Regions from separate parts of the Agarivorans sp. QJM3NY_33 genome, predicted to be linked through region 2. Evidence: predicted binding sites of a transcription regulator. Region 2 holds the regulator's gene; each other region holds the start of a gene.

Region 1 (5,123 bases), 1.4 Mb from region 2:
GATGGTTTGCCAGCTGGAAGCACCCAGAGTTTGCGCCTTAACAATTTGCTCTTGAGGCAAGGCATCGGTGCGCAACTGCAAATCCCGGATCATGATGGGACAGATCCCAATAATGATTAACATCACCTTGGACAGCTCACCCAAGCCAAAAATGATGAACAAGATTGGCAATATCGCCATTGGCGGTATCAGCGACAACGCTGTCACCAACGGCGACATCGGGGCTCGAACATAGGGCACCATACCATTAGCAACACCAATCACTAAGGCGATAAAGGCACTGATACTGACTCCCATCAGCAAGCGACTCAAACTAGCAAGGGTATCCGCTAGCATTAAAAATTCGCCGCTACGTTTACTCGGTTCAAAAGCCATCCTCTGGACCGCATCCACAAAACTGGACATCGCTGGCAATAACTTATCGTTGGGGTTATCAACCAGTCGAGCCTGTGATGCCAGCATATAAATAATGATCAACAGCACAAAAGGAAGTAAGCCTAAAATCAGCCGCGCTAAGCGGCTGGGTTTACGATTGATGATTCGGGTCATGAGCTGGCCTTATAGTTTGCCTTGCGCTGCCATTTCCATATACGAAGGATTAAATCTGAGTTTAATGTTGTTGCTATCGCCGTAGACACCCGCTGGCGTTTCAATGCCAATAAACCCAGCATCGGGCGCACCATCCCCCAGTAATCCGTGTTGATAGGAAAATTCGGCAACCTTAGCCATCGTTGCCTTTAAAGTAAGACTGTTGGTAAAATCGACCGCATCGTTGGGGGTGTAGAACATCTTGGTCGAGGCTAACTGTGCTTCGTAGCCAGCCAAATCGGTACCTGAAGCGTCTGCCATAAAGGTTTTCGCCTTGATTGCTGCAGCGTCATTACCCGACATAGTGGTCATGATTTCGAACCAGGCCCCAGTCAAGGCCTTACCTAGAGCAGGATTCTGCTCAAGGGTGTCGCTATTGACGACCAATAAATCGATGATCTCGCCGGGAATTTTCGAAGAATCGAACACCAGTTTGGTATCTGGCATCGCGACTATTTCGCTCAGTAGAGGATTCCAGGTGGTTACAGCCGTGACATCATCGGTGGTAAAGGCTGCGACTAAGTCGGCGTCGGAGGTATTCACCACGCTGAGATCACGTTCCGCTAAATTCACAGACTCTAAACCACGCGCGAGTAGATAATGGGAAACACTTAACTCAACTAGATTGACTTTTTGGCCTTTGAGATCCGCTAAAGACTTGTCACCTTTCAGCACCACCCCATCATTACCATTAGAGAAATCGCCGACGATTAAGGCAGTGGAATCAACGCCACTTGCCGCTGGAATGGTCAGTGCATCCATATTGGTCATTACCGTGGCATCAAAAGCCCCAGCAGTGTATTGGTTAATTGACTCGATATAGTCGTTTACTTGCACCACATCGATATTGATATTGTATTTGTCAGCCCATTTTTTAACGATGCCTGTCGCAGCACCATAATCCCATGGCATCCAACCAACATAGATGGTCCATGCTAATCGATAACTAGGTTTGTCTGCAGCATGCGCAATTTGTGTGGTGCTGGCAACAGTGGCACTGATCAAGGTAGCCGCTAGGGCAAGTTTACGGAGTGGCTTTTTAGCGAGTTTAAACATGTTCACCTCATTGTGGTTATACACTTAAAATAAAAACATGAGAGACGTAAGTACTGTCGTCTCCCGGGCTTTTATCCCTCCGTGTAACCCCATATGAGGTTGACAACTCTCGGTCCAGTCACTGCAAGCAGTCGGAACCCTAGATGTCTATTGCAAATTATGGTGGCGGCTTTAGATGTTGCCTGAACTTACATCTCTCATGTCGCAATTTTACCAAAGCAATGGCTGTGCAAAAAATGCCTGTTTGCACCATCACATCGCGACACTCAAGCCGCTCAAGAGGCCTATGACTCCCTTCATTTACGGATGTTATTAAGGAGACGATATACGGTATATCTAGACAGCCAAGATACCGCTCAAAAGATCGCAACACCACCAACTCGCTCAGACATGGTCGCTAAACTGCTCCGAAATCCATTTGCCGACCACTTGCATTGCCGCGGAATTACTTACAAGATCCAAATGTCCAACATCTTCGATGATACTTACATCGCCATCACTGTTGGCGCGGATCAATGCTTGGTATTGCTCAGCCATGAATGCCTCATCTAGGCGACCCACAACCAACAACAGCGGCACCTTAATCGCTTGTAACTCCCGTTGATAATGTTTAGGAGCATAGGATTTATTCAAACGATAACTATAACTATCGGTTTCGCTGCCATCACGAAATGCGCTGGGGAGATTAAAGCTAATCACTTTAAGATGATTAAGTGCTTTAAAACCGAATCGATTCACCAACTCTAAGCCAATAATTCGGCGAATAAAGGGGCGAGCCCATCCCCCCGAGTTGTGCCTCATGGTAGGGGCTTGATAGTGAAGATAAGGCGCCAACAATAAATAACCGTCGATGGCTCGTTCTGGCGCACTGCCCGCAAAGCGCAAGGCTAAACCGCCACCAGAAGAGTGTCCTGCCAGCAGGATTTTTGTCTGAGGCGAAGCTTCGTGAATCAAATCAATGAAATCAGTCAAGTCATCATTATATTGACCAATATAATCCACATCACCACGACGACATGGATTCATCCCATGCCCCCGTAAATCCGGCGTATAAACCTTCGCGATACCTTGGCGAGCAAGATGAGAGGCTAAAGGCTCCAGATAGCCACTGTGCCATCCAGAGCCATGTAACAAGATCAAAACAATGTCACTATCCGCTGGATAATACCGATAATCTAGGGAAGTCCCATCTCTTGCAATATAACGCGAGCACTTGGCTAAGCATTTTACCTGAGTCAGTCGTTTATAATCGAGTCCTGAATGGTTCTCGACTCGGCTTGGAACCTGCGGGATCAGAATCAAACACAATACGCTCAAGCCAACAATCATTACGATGACTAAGCTGGTCACAAATAAGTTTATCATGCTACTTTCCATTGCTCGTCCTCCTCACCCCTTCGATACTTGCTACTTTAGTCCGCACAGGCCAATAACAACAAACGCCGTTGCCATTTAAATTAGTTAAATTCTGACTAACTGGGATAAATGCATCATAAAGCGACTCGTGGTGAGTCTAAGAGATAATGTAAGAATTGAAGTAGCATGTTGTACACATGGCAGCATTTTTTAAGCCAATTAGCGCTAGCTTAAATACTCGACGACTGGCACCACAAATGAACACTTGAGCGAAAGATGTAAAAAAGCCAGTAGCAAATGCTACTGGCTTTTTTGAATTGGTGCCCGGGGCCGGACTTGAACCGGCACGTCCTTTCAGACGAGGGATTTTAAATCCCTTGTGTCTACCAATTTCACCACCCGGGCAAAAAGTTTAAATCTTCGTCTCAGCACGATTGCCTGAGAACGAGGCGTACTTTAACGTATTCAAAAAATGAGTCAACCATAAATTAAAGATTTTTGTTCAAGTGCTCAAAAAGCGATCTGCATGGCTAATTCTGCTTCTCGGCACCGCCAATTGAACAGATGTAAATCAGGCCTCACTATATAGCGTCATCACGGAAAATGTTTAATACTGCTGCAGTGATAGATCAATAAAGCGAGATTATTGATGCTGAACTCTGCGTTTAACTTCGCTAGTTTATACCAAGCTAAGTAAAAACATGACCTAATTAAGGCTTGGTAAGACTTCAGGAAAACCAAAAACCAGAAGGCTACCGTTTTTAACTTCTGAGCAAAGAGAGCAATATGCACAAAGTGGACGACTGACAGATGCCAATATCCACGCTTATGCCATGAAAATTTTGGCAAGCATGACCACCCAGACTCCATCTATTATCTGCTCGACTATATGCGCTTTCATGGATAACTTCCCGCTCTAAATACCTTAAGCAATTTCAAGAAACACAGGACTATTTTAAAAAATTTAAACTCGAAACGACCCTTAAGATCCTAGGGCATAAGGCTCTAGAGTGGGTTGATGAGTGGTTTCAGGATGAAACCAGATTTGAGCAACAAAAAGCAATTTATGGGCTGAAAGAGGAAAGCGTCCAAGAACGGTGAAACAACAGTTTGAAGTTTGAGTATGCCCATCTGTTTGGTTCAATCTGGTGAGGCCATCGTCGTCTCTTGGGTCAATAAAGACATATGATAGAACATTTAAAGCAAATATCATTAGTCACAGAAAAGGGACGTCAGTCCTTGTTGTGAATGGCGCAGGGTGACATACGGAAGATATTGCCAATCAATTTAATAACATCACGATCATCAAACTATCACCATATTCCCCAGAGTTAAACCCTATAGAACAGGTATAGAGTTGGTTAAGCCAACACTGCCTAGCCAATTAAAGCTGCAGTGATTATGATGAATTTGTTGACCCGTTTATGCAGCATGGAATAGGTTCTTGCAATGCACGCAGCAGGTCGAAAAGATATATTCTAGGAAATGGATTGACCTGACCAGCTAATCTTCAGATTGCTATCAGCCTTAGAGCGAAGAGGAATGATGGAATAGCAGACACAAAAAAACCAGCTTCAATGCTGGTTACTACTGCAATATGGAGGCGGGTCCCGGAGTCGAACCGAGGTCCACGGATTTGCAATCCGCTGCATAGCCACTCTGCCAACCCGCCACGCAGTTTTAGAAATTTGGAGCGGCACATCGGGTTCGAACCGATGACCTCAACCTTGGCAAGGTTGCGCTCTACCAACTGAGCTAGTGCCGCTTAACTTACAATCACTATTTAGAATGAATCAGAGTTCAACCAAGGTTGCGCTACTCTTTATACCCACACTGAGCTAGTGCCGCTTAACTTACAATCACTATTTAGTATGAATCAGAGTTCAACCAAAGTTGCGCTACTCTTTATACCCACACTGAGCCAGTGCCGCTTAACTTACAATCACTATTTAGTATGAATCAGAGTTCAACCAAGGTTGCGCTACTCTTTATACCCACACTGAGCTAGTGCCACTTAACTTACAATCACTATTTAGTATGAATCAGAGTTCAACCAAGGTTGCGCTACTCTTTATACCCACACTGAGCTAGTGCCGCTTAATCTCAACTCAAAGAAGGAGTTG
Region 2 (5,123 bases):
GCATCGAGAGCAGCCTCTGCATCGTTACCTTCAGAGATTATCGTGAGGGTATTGCCTTGAGCGCTTGCCAATACCAGCAATCCCATCACGCTGGCAGCCGAAGCGGTTTTTTCCCCGTCAATAATACTTACTTCAGCTTCAAATTCTTGTACCAATTCGACCAGTTTGGTGGCTGGGCGAGCGTGTAAGCCCAGTTTGTTTTTTACGACGACTTGTCTAGTGAGTTTCAAGTTTATGTTCCAAAGTTCGATGGCGCCGCTGCACCTTACGTTTTTGACTAAAGTGTTCAGCCAGTTGTTCGGCGACATAAACACTACGATGTTGTCCGCCAGTACAACCAATTGCGATGGTCAGATAGGCGCGATTATTGGCTTCTAAATGCGGCAGCCAAGATCCTAATAAATCAGCGATTTGCTGGATGTACTGCTCTACAAGAGGCTGCTTGGCTAAATAATCTTTAACCGCTTGATCGAGACCGCATAAAGGTCGTAGTTCTTCTTGCCAGTGCGGGTTCGGTAAAAAGCGAGCATCAAATAGGTAATCGGCATCATTGGGTACGCCATTTTTAAAGCCAAAGGACTCAAACACCATAATTAATTGCTGTTGTTGTTCTCCGGTCACTCGCGATCGAATGAGCTGACTCAATTCATGTACGGATAAACGCGAGGTATCTATTCTTAGGTCAGCATTGCGAGAAATGGGGGCGAGCAGGGCGGTTTCAGATTCTATGGCCTTGGCTAGAGACATGTCGTTTTGACTCAGTGGATGAACCCGCCGAGTTTCACTGTAGCGGCGGATCAGTGCATCATCTTTCGCGTCGAGAAAAATACTTAATAGGTTAAGCTCAGAGCCTTCATCGCGAATTAGTTGACCGATGGGTGAGGGTTCATCAGGTAAATTTCGCACATCGATGCTAATGGCGACTTTGGTGTACTGTCTTTTTAGGTGTTCAATTAAAGGACGCCATAATACGACTGGTAAATTGTCGACACAGTAATAACCTAAATCTTCTAATACTCGTAGTGCGACCGTTTTACCTGAACCGGAGCGCCCGCTAACGATAATCAGTTCCATGATAACCCCTAATAACGATTAGAGTCTTAGGCTATCATGATCGTGTATAATTCGTCATCACTTTGTGCTGTACGAAGTTGTTTGCATATTTGCTTATCATTAAGTTTTTCAGCAACTTGAGCGAGAGTATTTAGATGTTGTTGACATTGGTCTTCGGGAACCAGTAAGGCAAATATTAAATCAACGGCTTGATTGTCAATGGCGTCAAAGGAAATCGCCGGAGTACAGCGTAATAATACTGCGGTCGCATGGTATTGATTGCCTATTCTACCGTGAGGGATCGCGATGCCTTGGCCAATGCCAGTACTGCCCATGCGTTCACGATTTAATAAACTTTCAAATATACTTTTAGATGTGGTGTCGAGTTGCTTCGCAACTAGTTCACTGATCAATTCCAATGCTCGTTTTTTTGACGAACATTGGACTGCACTTTGGGTGCAGTCCAAGCTTAGTACTTTATCTATTTGCATTACTATGACTAATGTTTGGTGAGTTTTTCTTTATGCTTAATGACTTGGCGATCGAGCTTATCGATGAGGCTATCGATGGCCGCGTACATATCAGCGTGTTCTGAAGTGGCGAATAATTCACCACCATTTAGGTGTATAGTGGCTTCGGCAATCTGATTCAGTTTTTCGACATTGAGAATAACATGGACATTATTAATTTGGTCGAATCGTCGTTGTAGCTTAGTAAACTTAGTGTGGACATATTCTCTCAAAGACTCAGTGATTTCTACGTGGTGTCCAGTAAGGTTAATTTGCATAGATGTCGTCCCCTTTATAGTGGCCTTTAAATAAGGCTCTTACGTTGGTTAGAAGGTGGAATAGCCAATGACTCACGATATTTAGCTATCGTACGCCTAGCCACCTTGATGCCTTGATCTGCCAAAATATCAGCGATTTTACTATCGCTGAGTGGTTTACTGGTATTCTCGGCAGCAACCAGTTTCTTAATTAATGCACGAATGGCTGTTGAGGAGCATTCTCCTCCACCATCGGTAGCCACATGGCTAGAGAAAAAGTATTTGAGTTCGAAGATCCCGCGAGGGGTATGCATGAATTTTTGAGTCGTGACCCTAGAGATCGTGGATTCATGCATTTCAACCGCTTCGGCAACATCATTCAATACCATCGGTTTCATGGCTTCTTCACCATATTCAAAGAAAGCTTGTTGGTGATGCACGATGCAATTAGAGACTTTCAGTAGGGTTTCGTTACGGCTTTCAATACTCTTGATGAACCATTTTGCTTCTTGCAGATGGCTGCGAATAAACTGGGTATCGTTGGCGTTGGTCGAGGTTTTAGTCATCGATGCATAATGTGAATTGATGCGTAGTTTTGGCATCGCGTCAGGATTGAGTTCAACCACCCAGCGACCTTGACGTTTAATCACCGAGACATCGGGAATTACGTATTGGGCTTGATTTGGTTCGACGGCATTACCAGGTCTTGGCTCTAAGGTGTGAATCAGCCGCATCACTTCGCGTAGCTGCTCCTCTTTTAACTTGGTTTTACGGGCCAATAAACGAAAATCTCGATTTGCTAATACGTCAATATGATTCGATACGATGTCTTTCGCTTCATTCAGCCAAGGTGTTTGTTCGCTGAAACGACTTAATTGGATGAGTAAGCATTCCTGTAGAGAGCGGGCAGCAATACCAACTGGATCGAAGTGCTGAATACGTTTAAGTACTGCTTCAATTTCATCTAACTCGACATCTAAATCATTATTTTCAATCGAACGTAGTCCCTCAAGTAATTGCTCACAATCTTGTGTCAGGTAACCTGATTGGTCGACTGCGTCGATGATGGCGAGGGCGATAGCTTGGTCTATTTCACTAAAAGGCGTGAGGCGCATTTGCCAGAGCAAGTGATCTTGTAAGGAGTCAACGGTTTCACCTTGAAACAACATGTCGTTGTCATCACTGCTGCTACCGGATGAAGAGCTGGCAGGAGCCGAGCTCGCGCTGTAAATGTCATCCCAAGTTGAGTCAACCGGAAGATCGTCTGCGACGGTATCTTGACTAATCGCATCGCCAGTTTCCATCTGGCTGCTATCGATCTCCGTTTGGCTATTGTTTGCATCACTATTTTGCTCGCTGGCTGATTTAAATTCAGCCGAGTCTGCGTCATTTGCTTGCGCTTCATCTGCTTCTAGCAGAGGATTACTCTCCAAAGCTTCTTGGATTTCCTGCTGCAGATCCAGCGTCGAAAGCTGGAGTAAGCGTATGGCCTGTTGTAACTGGGGGGTCATGGTTAATTGCTGACCAAGACGCAACTGCAAAGATGCTTTCATTAATTACCGCTGTTCCTTCTTTTTATTATCGCGTTTGAGGACATACTTTAACTATAGCTTGAATTGTTCACCGAGATAAACTCGTTTCACATGCTCATTTTTAAGTATCTCCTCAGGTTTTCCTGAGGCTATCAGTTCGCCTTGGCTAACGATATAGGCGTGCTCACAAACATCTAGTGTTTCTCTTACATTGTGGTCGGTGATCAATACACCCAGACCGCGATCACGAAGATGTTCAATGATTTTTTTTATATCGATAACAGAAATAGGATCCACGCCTGCGAAGGGTTCGTCAAGCAAAATAAACTTAGGTGCGGCAGCTAGAGCGCGGGCAATTTCTACTCGGCGACGTTCACCGCCCGACAGACTCATGCCTAAATTCTTGCGAATATGACCAATATGAAACTCTTCAAGTAAGTCATCGAGCGCGCCCATTTGTTGTTGTTTATCGAGGTCTTTACGTGTTTCTAAGACCGCTAAAATATTCTTTTCTACCGAGAGGCGACGAAAGATAGATGCTTCTTGCGGTAGGTAACCTATGCCTTTGCGAGCCCTGGTATGCATGGCGGTACTTGACAGATCTTCGTTGTCAATTAGGATCCGCCCTTGGTCCCTTGGGACTAAACCAACCACCATATAAAAAGTGGTGGTTTTTCCAGCGCCATTGGGCCCTAATAAACCGACAATTTTTCCAGTTTCAACATTGAGACTCACGTTTTTAACGACCTTGCGCCCCTTGTAACTTTTGGCAAGGTTTTCTGCAATTAAGGTACTCATGGTTGAGGCGTGGCCTTGGGGGCAACTTTGTTGAGTTGTTGGGGTAAGAAAATGGTGGTCACCCGATTGTTTTGGTCGCCCTGAGCAACCATTTCTTGTTTGTTAATGCTGTATTTAATCATTTGACCTTTGACTAAGCTTTCTTCTTGCTTCAGCAGTGCATTGTTAGTAAGCGTAAGCGTTTGAGTCTTCAAATCGTAACGCACTTCGTTCGCCTCTGCTTCAATGGGCTTACCATTATCTAAGAGCTGATAGAAGGTGGCTGGTTTGCCTTTTGCTATCATCACTTCGCTGCCTTTTTGCTCACTTCCGATAACGCTCAGTTCTTCGGCGCGCATTTTTATCGAGCCTTGAGTCACGACGACATTACTATAAAAAGTGACGCGATTTTCTTTGATATTAACCTGTTGACGGTCGGCATCGACGACAATTTGTTTATTGAAGTCGTCTTCAAGCGCTTGAGCCCCCCAACTGATGAGTAACAGGCTTGCTAAAAAGGCTAATTTATTCTTGTGGATTGTGGTAAACCGCTTCGATATCATTTAATAAAGTCACTATTTCATTGGCTAAATCACCGTTCATTCCGCGTCCATATAATTCGTAGGATGGGCCATAAACGGTAACGAGTTTATCACTATGCATGGTTTCGTTTTGCAGGTCGATTTCCAAGCTGTCTGTAATTAAGTCACGAACGTATTTGCTGCGACTCAAGTTTTTAATTACTACATTGTCATTTAACATGACCGTGTGTTGCTGCTGTACTGTAGCTTGATCGGCCACGATTTGCCATACAGGTTGTTTGGGATCGGGATATACCAAGATTTTTGGTTGGCTGAAAGTGGTGTGCTTGAGTTGCTCAAAATACGCCATCTGTTCGGCATAAATACGATAGCGGGGCCTTCCCTGTTCGCCAAAACTAACACTGTATAGCTGTTCGGCAATAAAATTGGGTTTATTGATTTCGCGAGTTTCGG
Region 3 (5,123 bases), 1.5 Mb from region 2:
CCAGAAGATCATCAGTAAGGAGCCTGAAAACATCATTGCCTTGAATAACCTCGCGTGGGTATATCATGCGCAACAAGACAACCAACAAGCTTTAAAATACGCCAAACAAGTCTATCAACTCAAACCTGAACTCGCCCAGATTAAAGACACTTATGGCTATATGTTGCTTAAAGCGGGTCAAGCAGAAAAAGCCACCGAAATTCTGGCAGAAAGCTATCAACAGCAAGCCAATAACGAAATTGGCGTTCATTATGTTGAAGCGCTGATTGCGAGTAACAAACATAGTCAGGCGAGAACCTTGTTGAATAGTTTAATCGATCTCGATCCGGCCTTGCTGAATAAAAAAGCTGAGCTAGAAGCTCAGCTAAAATAACCATCTGACCAATGGTGAGAAAGCTTGCAGTTATTGCGGTAGGTACAAGCCCTTCGCAGGAGAATAAACAAAACCTTTTCTCATCATTAGGCTATTGTCTGATTTTGGTTTTGCTTTGAAGTTTGATGAATACATTTTTTTAATGTATTCATCATCATCATCATTTTTTCTGGCGGCCAGACAACCCTTGGCTACTTCTTTGTCAATATTCATCATCAGTTTTTGAAAACCAACCGGCAAGCTTCGCATCAGCATCGACGCACTAATATAGTAAGGCGCTCGCAAACCATGGTAGTCGATAGCGGCCCCGAGCTGCTCAAACTTGATCCCTAAAAAGCTCATACTGCGTGCTAAACGAGGTTCCATCATGACAAACGCATGATGTGTGCCGGAGCGTACTGCAAGCGAAGCTATCGACAAATATAAACCTATCGCCAAAAATGGAAAACAGCGTAGCTCTTCTTCTGAGTAGGTTTGTTCATTAATGGCACCCGCTGCCGCGCCTTCAAAATTATCCGCTTTACGACGACGAAACTGAGGTCGTACCGCTAAACGAGAGATCTCACATATTTCAGAGCGTTCAAATTGATCCGGATGGAATTTCGCGCCTTCAATTGCCTGCGCGCAGTATTTCTCGATAGGAAGTAATTCATCTTTATGACTTGGGGATACAATCCGCACACAACCTGCAAAATCCGCACTGGGTTTATGTTGGATCAAACAGAACCGAGAATATTCATCAAACTCATCTTGCTCCATCCCATCGTCTCGAATTGGCTCAAAGTTTAGTTCTTCACAATAAACATCATGACGGATCCTAAACGCTTCATGCACAATATCGGGACGATAAGCAACCACAGGACGCAGATACTCGGCAAAATGTTGAGCAATTAACTTTGCTTCTCGTTTCACTAGCAGTGAAATACCACTTCTCACCATCGGCCCAATCACCGGATAGCTTGCCAAATTTTTTATGTATTTATTACGAATCATAAGGCACTCTCAAAGCTTTCGATCTAAAGCAACCCACTCACTCGCCAGAGTTAAAAGCAGCTAAATAATATCAATGACAAGGACTCAAAAACAAAAAAGCGCAGTACTGGGCTGCGCTTTTAATATCAACTAATGACGCTAACTCTTAGCGACGTTTTTATTAAGCCTTAAGCACGGCGGCGCAAACCAGCCAAACCTAATAAACCTAAACCAAATATAGCTAAGGTACCAGGTTCTGTCACTTCTCTGGCTGAGATAGCAAATGCAGCTTCAAGAGTATTGGTATCATCTTCTTCAGTTAAGAAACCAATACAGGTTTTACCTTCTGGACAATCGACATTCTCAACGAATGTTAGACCTAACAAACGAGTTGTTAAGGTGTATTCATAATCGTCTAAGCCGTCTACAGGGATGGTGAAGCTGTTGCTTAAGAAAATCGCATCACCTTCCTGAGTGAAAGAAACACTGTCGTCTAATACAATGGTAAATAAATCGGCACAACCAGCCTCATTGATACCAACTGCACCATCTAAAGTATCGCCATATTCACATACGCCGCCAGTAGGGTGGTTGTAGGTTTCTTCAAATTGAATTTCAAATTGTAGCGTTGGTCCAGCCGTTGGAGGCAACACCACTGGAGATGTTGGGCCTAAAAACAAACCATCGAATAAGGTCGCCGATACCAAAGTATCACCCGTTACTCCCCAGTTTTCATGGGTTAAACCAGTACCTTCAGAGAAAGCTAGAGCACCAACACCATTCACTACACTGGTGGTTACCGAGCCAGTTTTAGCATCGTCAACGATTAAAGAGCTTTGCAATTCGTTAGGGTTAACCTCTTTATAAGGTTGGCCCCAAGCCAATGTTTTAGGAAGCTCACCAGCAAAGAGTGTATCAAAGTCATCTAAGGTAGCACCCGAAGCGTTAATCCCTGTTGCGTCGCCAGCTTCTGAGACATAATCAGTGCCGAAACCCGCGTCGTTTAAGTAATCCCAATCCGTGATTAAAACAGCATTTGCCGAAAGGCTTGAAACACCTAAAGCTAATGCCATACCAGTCAATTTTAATTTATTCATATTGCCCGTCCATTTGGTCATCGCAGAGTTAAATACAAGTATATCAATGCAACTCAAATGCCAACTTAAAAAACGTTTATAAAACAATAATTTAAATAAAATGACATCCGTTTTCATGAGCAATATGTAAAATTTACTGACACTTCTAATCAAGCAACGACTCCCACTATATTTCAGCGAATAGTTGCTAAGTCCTCAATTTAAAACCACTTTTTTCGCAATCTTAAACACCAACCGTTGCAAAGGGTTCCGATTGCCCATTGGCCGCCAGGTTTTTTTAAAACGATTCCGGTAAGCATCAAAATGTAAACCATGGGGAGCGGTGACTAAATCACCTCGTTTTAAAAGGATTTTTAATACATAAGTCGCCGCCACGCCTGCACACAACTTCACTGCCATCGGCGTCGACGGTCCTTTCTTCGCGTGAAAATCGGCCTTACTTGGATCGACTAAATAAGGGCGCTGCAACATTGCGGGAGACAAACCAATTAAAAACTTAATATATTGCTCATTTTCATCTTGGCAATCTTCAAAACGGAAATACTCTTCGTAATTCATACCACCAGGCATGAAACACAAAAATGCACAGCCCATACCGAGGGGGGCAGCGGTCACCAAAGGGATGTTTTTCTCTAGGCACTTCTGAAAAACTAACTTACGTGCCGATAGGGCAAAAAAATCGAGGCTATCAACATAAACATCCACCCCCTCTAAAAACTGGTCAACATTATGCTCAAATACACCCTCAGGAAAACTACAGATCTCGGCTTCGGGATTAATATCTAGGCAAACACTTTCCATCACCTTAACTTTATCTTGCCCAACGGTAGACATGAATGCGCCCGCTTGGCGGTTAAAGTTATGCACTTCATATTCATCAAAATCTGAAATATTAAATTTACCGACACCTAAACGCGCCAAGGTAACAATATGTTCGCTCCCCACCCCACCGGCCCCAGCGATGGCCACCCGCTTCCCGCGTAATAGTTGCTGTTCATCGTCGGTAAGCCACCCTATGTTGCGCGAAAATGCATCTTCGTAATTGAAACTCATCATTATTCATCCCTGTTATAACGTTTTTATCACAACACTTTATTTGATGTTCTTTTCATACTAGCTTGCCCTAGCCTAGAGTAAAAATTAATATGAGGCAGCATTTCAAGGAATAACTCTATATGCGGCTCATTCCAGTCATCGTAAGTCTTATCATCTTGGCGCTATACAGTAGCACCGCATCAAGCCAACTTGCCGATACCATTGAGCAGATCAAGCCCTCGGTGGTCGGCGTGGGAACGTTCAACAAATTAAACTCACCAAGAGCCACCTTACGTGGTACCGGATTTGCCGTTAGCGGCAATGTCATCGCGACCAATGCCCATGTCATTCCCAAAACCTTAAATCAACAACAAAAAGAACGCTTAGTGGTATTTGTTGGCCAAGGTCGGTCTCCCCAACTAAGGTACGCAACCTTGCTGGCAAGTAATCAACAGCACGACCTCGCACTCCTGAAAATTGAAGGAGAACCCTTAAGGCCAATGCGCGTGTCAAACCAAACGGTAAGGGAAGGCGAGCGATATGCCTTTACCGGTTTTCCTATCGGGGCAGTACTTGGACTTTATCCTGTCACTCACCGCGGTATCATTTCCAGTATTACTCCGGTCGTGATACCTGCGCGTTCAGCTCGAGAATTAAACCCTGCTCAACTCAAAAGATTGAAAGCGCCCTATAATGTCTATCAGCTCGACGCTACTGCCTATCCAGGGAATAGCGGAAGTCCGCTATACCACCCAGATACGGGCGAAGTCATAGGCATCATCAACAAAGTATTTGTCAAAACAACTAAAGAAGCGGTATTAAGTAACCCCAGTGCAATCAGTTACGCGATACCCGTGAAATACTTGAAGCAACTATTAGCAACCGTCAAACCACAGTAAAGCAACATGCTATAGCCAGCGGGCCTTTAAAGAGCCTGATCAGAATCAGTGATGGCCTGTTCAACCATGGCCAGAAGCGCCATGCTCAAGTTAGAGATGTAAATCTCGCAGGGAAGTCGTAGCTGCTATATTCAACTTCTTACACTGAACCATGAATAATTCAGCACAAGCGAAGGCATCACTGGCGGCGGAGTGAGAAACGTAGTCAGGTAAACCGTAGTGACGACGTAAATCATTCAGCTGAAAACTCTTATGTGCACCAGTTCTCCCCGAATAACTGAGTTTCTTTTCAATCGCTAAAGTATCAATGATATACAAAGGACAGTGTTCAATGCCAAGGTATTGTTTAAAGTAAGCATCTATAAAATTTCGTTCAATGCAAGCGCCATGCACCAATAACACCTTACCTGATAAAGCTTGAAATAACAGACTAATACCTTCTTCTAAAGGTAGCCCCCCATCAAGCATTTGCGGAGTAATCTGGTTTACTCTTGCACTATCCGCTTTTATGTATTGCCCGTGCGCAATGAACACCTCTTGCGCTTCAGCGATTTCTATCTGAGCAAGACTCATCGGCACCAGACCGATACTCAAAATTCGGTCTTCTTGAGGATCAACCCCTGTGGTTTCAAAATCTAAAGCCAAAAACTGAAGTGAGTTAAATGCAGCCGTAAGCGCGGGCAAAGGCGTCGATAAATATTGGCGGATCCCAAGTGACCACGTGGGATCTGCAAGCATCGCTAAACG

What was found. The regulator sigma-54, encoded in region 2, starts transcription at its own class of promoters, with help from an activator protein. The targets are predictions, from matches to a motif close to GTTGGCACGNNNNTNGNNT.
Region 1: the regulator sigma-54 is predicted to act here: its motif matches at 1,861-1,879, upstream of ACRRSY_RS12560 (putative urea ABC transporter substrate-binding protein).
Region 3: the regulator sigma-54 is predicted to act here: its motif matches at 2,489-2,507, upstream of ACRRSY_RS03010 (THxN family PEP-CTERM protein).

The regions. Positions count from the first base shown of each region.
Region 1 covers NZ_CP194039.2:2,791,055-2,796,177, forward strand. The annotation lists gene ACRRSY_RS12555 (ABC transporter permease) at 1-549, opposite strand, end outside; gene ACRRSY_RS12560 (putative urea ABC transporter substrate-binding protein) at 559-1,644, opposite strand; guanidine-I (ykkC/yxkD leader) riboswitch at 1,703-1,798, opposite strand; gene ACRRSY_RS12565 (alpha/beta hydrolase) at 2,029-3,009, opposite strand; tRNA gene ACRRSY_RS12570 (tRNA-Leu) at 3,319-3,405, opposite strand; tRNA gene ACRRSY_RS12575 (tRNA-Cys) at 4,599-4,672, opposite strand; tRNA gene ACRRSY_RS12580 (tRNA-Gly) at 4,690-4,765, opposite strand; tRNA gene ACRRSY_RS12585 (tRNA-Leu) at 5,122-5,123, opposite strand, start outside.
Region 2 covers NZ_CP194039.2:4,229,554-4,234,676, reverse strand. The annotation lists gene ACRRSY_RS18995 (HPr family phosphocarrier protein) at 1-230, opposite strand, end outside; gene rapZ (RNase adapter RapZ) at 217-1,074, opposite strand; gene ptsN (PTS IIA-like nitrogen regulatory protein PtsN) at 1,101-1,544, opposite strand; gene hpf (ribosome hibernation promoting factor) at 1,553-1,840, opposite strand; gene ACRRSY_RS18975 (RNA polymerase factor sigma-54) at 1,867-3,372, opposite strand; gene lptB (LPS export ABC transporter ATP-binding protein) at 3,424-4,149, opposite strand; gene lptA (lipopolysaccharide transport periplasmic protein LptA) at 4,146-4,691, opposite strand; gene lptC (LPS export ABC transporter periplasmic protein LptC) at 4,654-5,123, opposite strand, start outside.
Region 3 covers NZ_CP194039.2:674,939-680,061, reverse strand. The annotation lists gene prsT (XrtA/PEP-CTERM system TPR-repeat protein PrsT) at 1-373, shown strand, start outside; gene ACRRSY_RS03015 (PEP-CTERM/exosortase system-associated acyltransferase) at 404-1,366, opposite strand; gene ACRRSY_RS03010 (THxN family PEP-CTERM protein) at 1,534-2,442, opposite strand; gene ACRRSY_RS03005 (ThiF family adenylyltransferase) at 2,638-3,498, opposite strand; gene ACRRSY_RS03000 (S1 family peptidase) at 3,618-4,376, shown strand; gene ACRRSY_RS02995 (exonuclease domain-containing protein) at 4,467-5,123, opposite strand, start outside.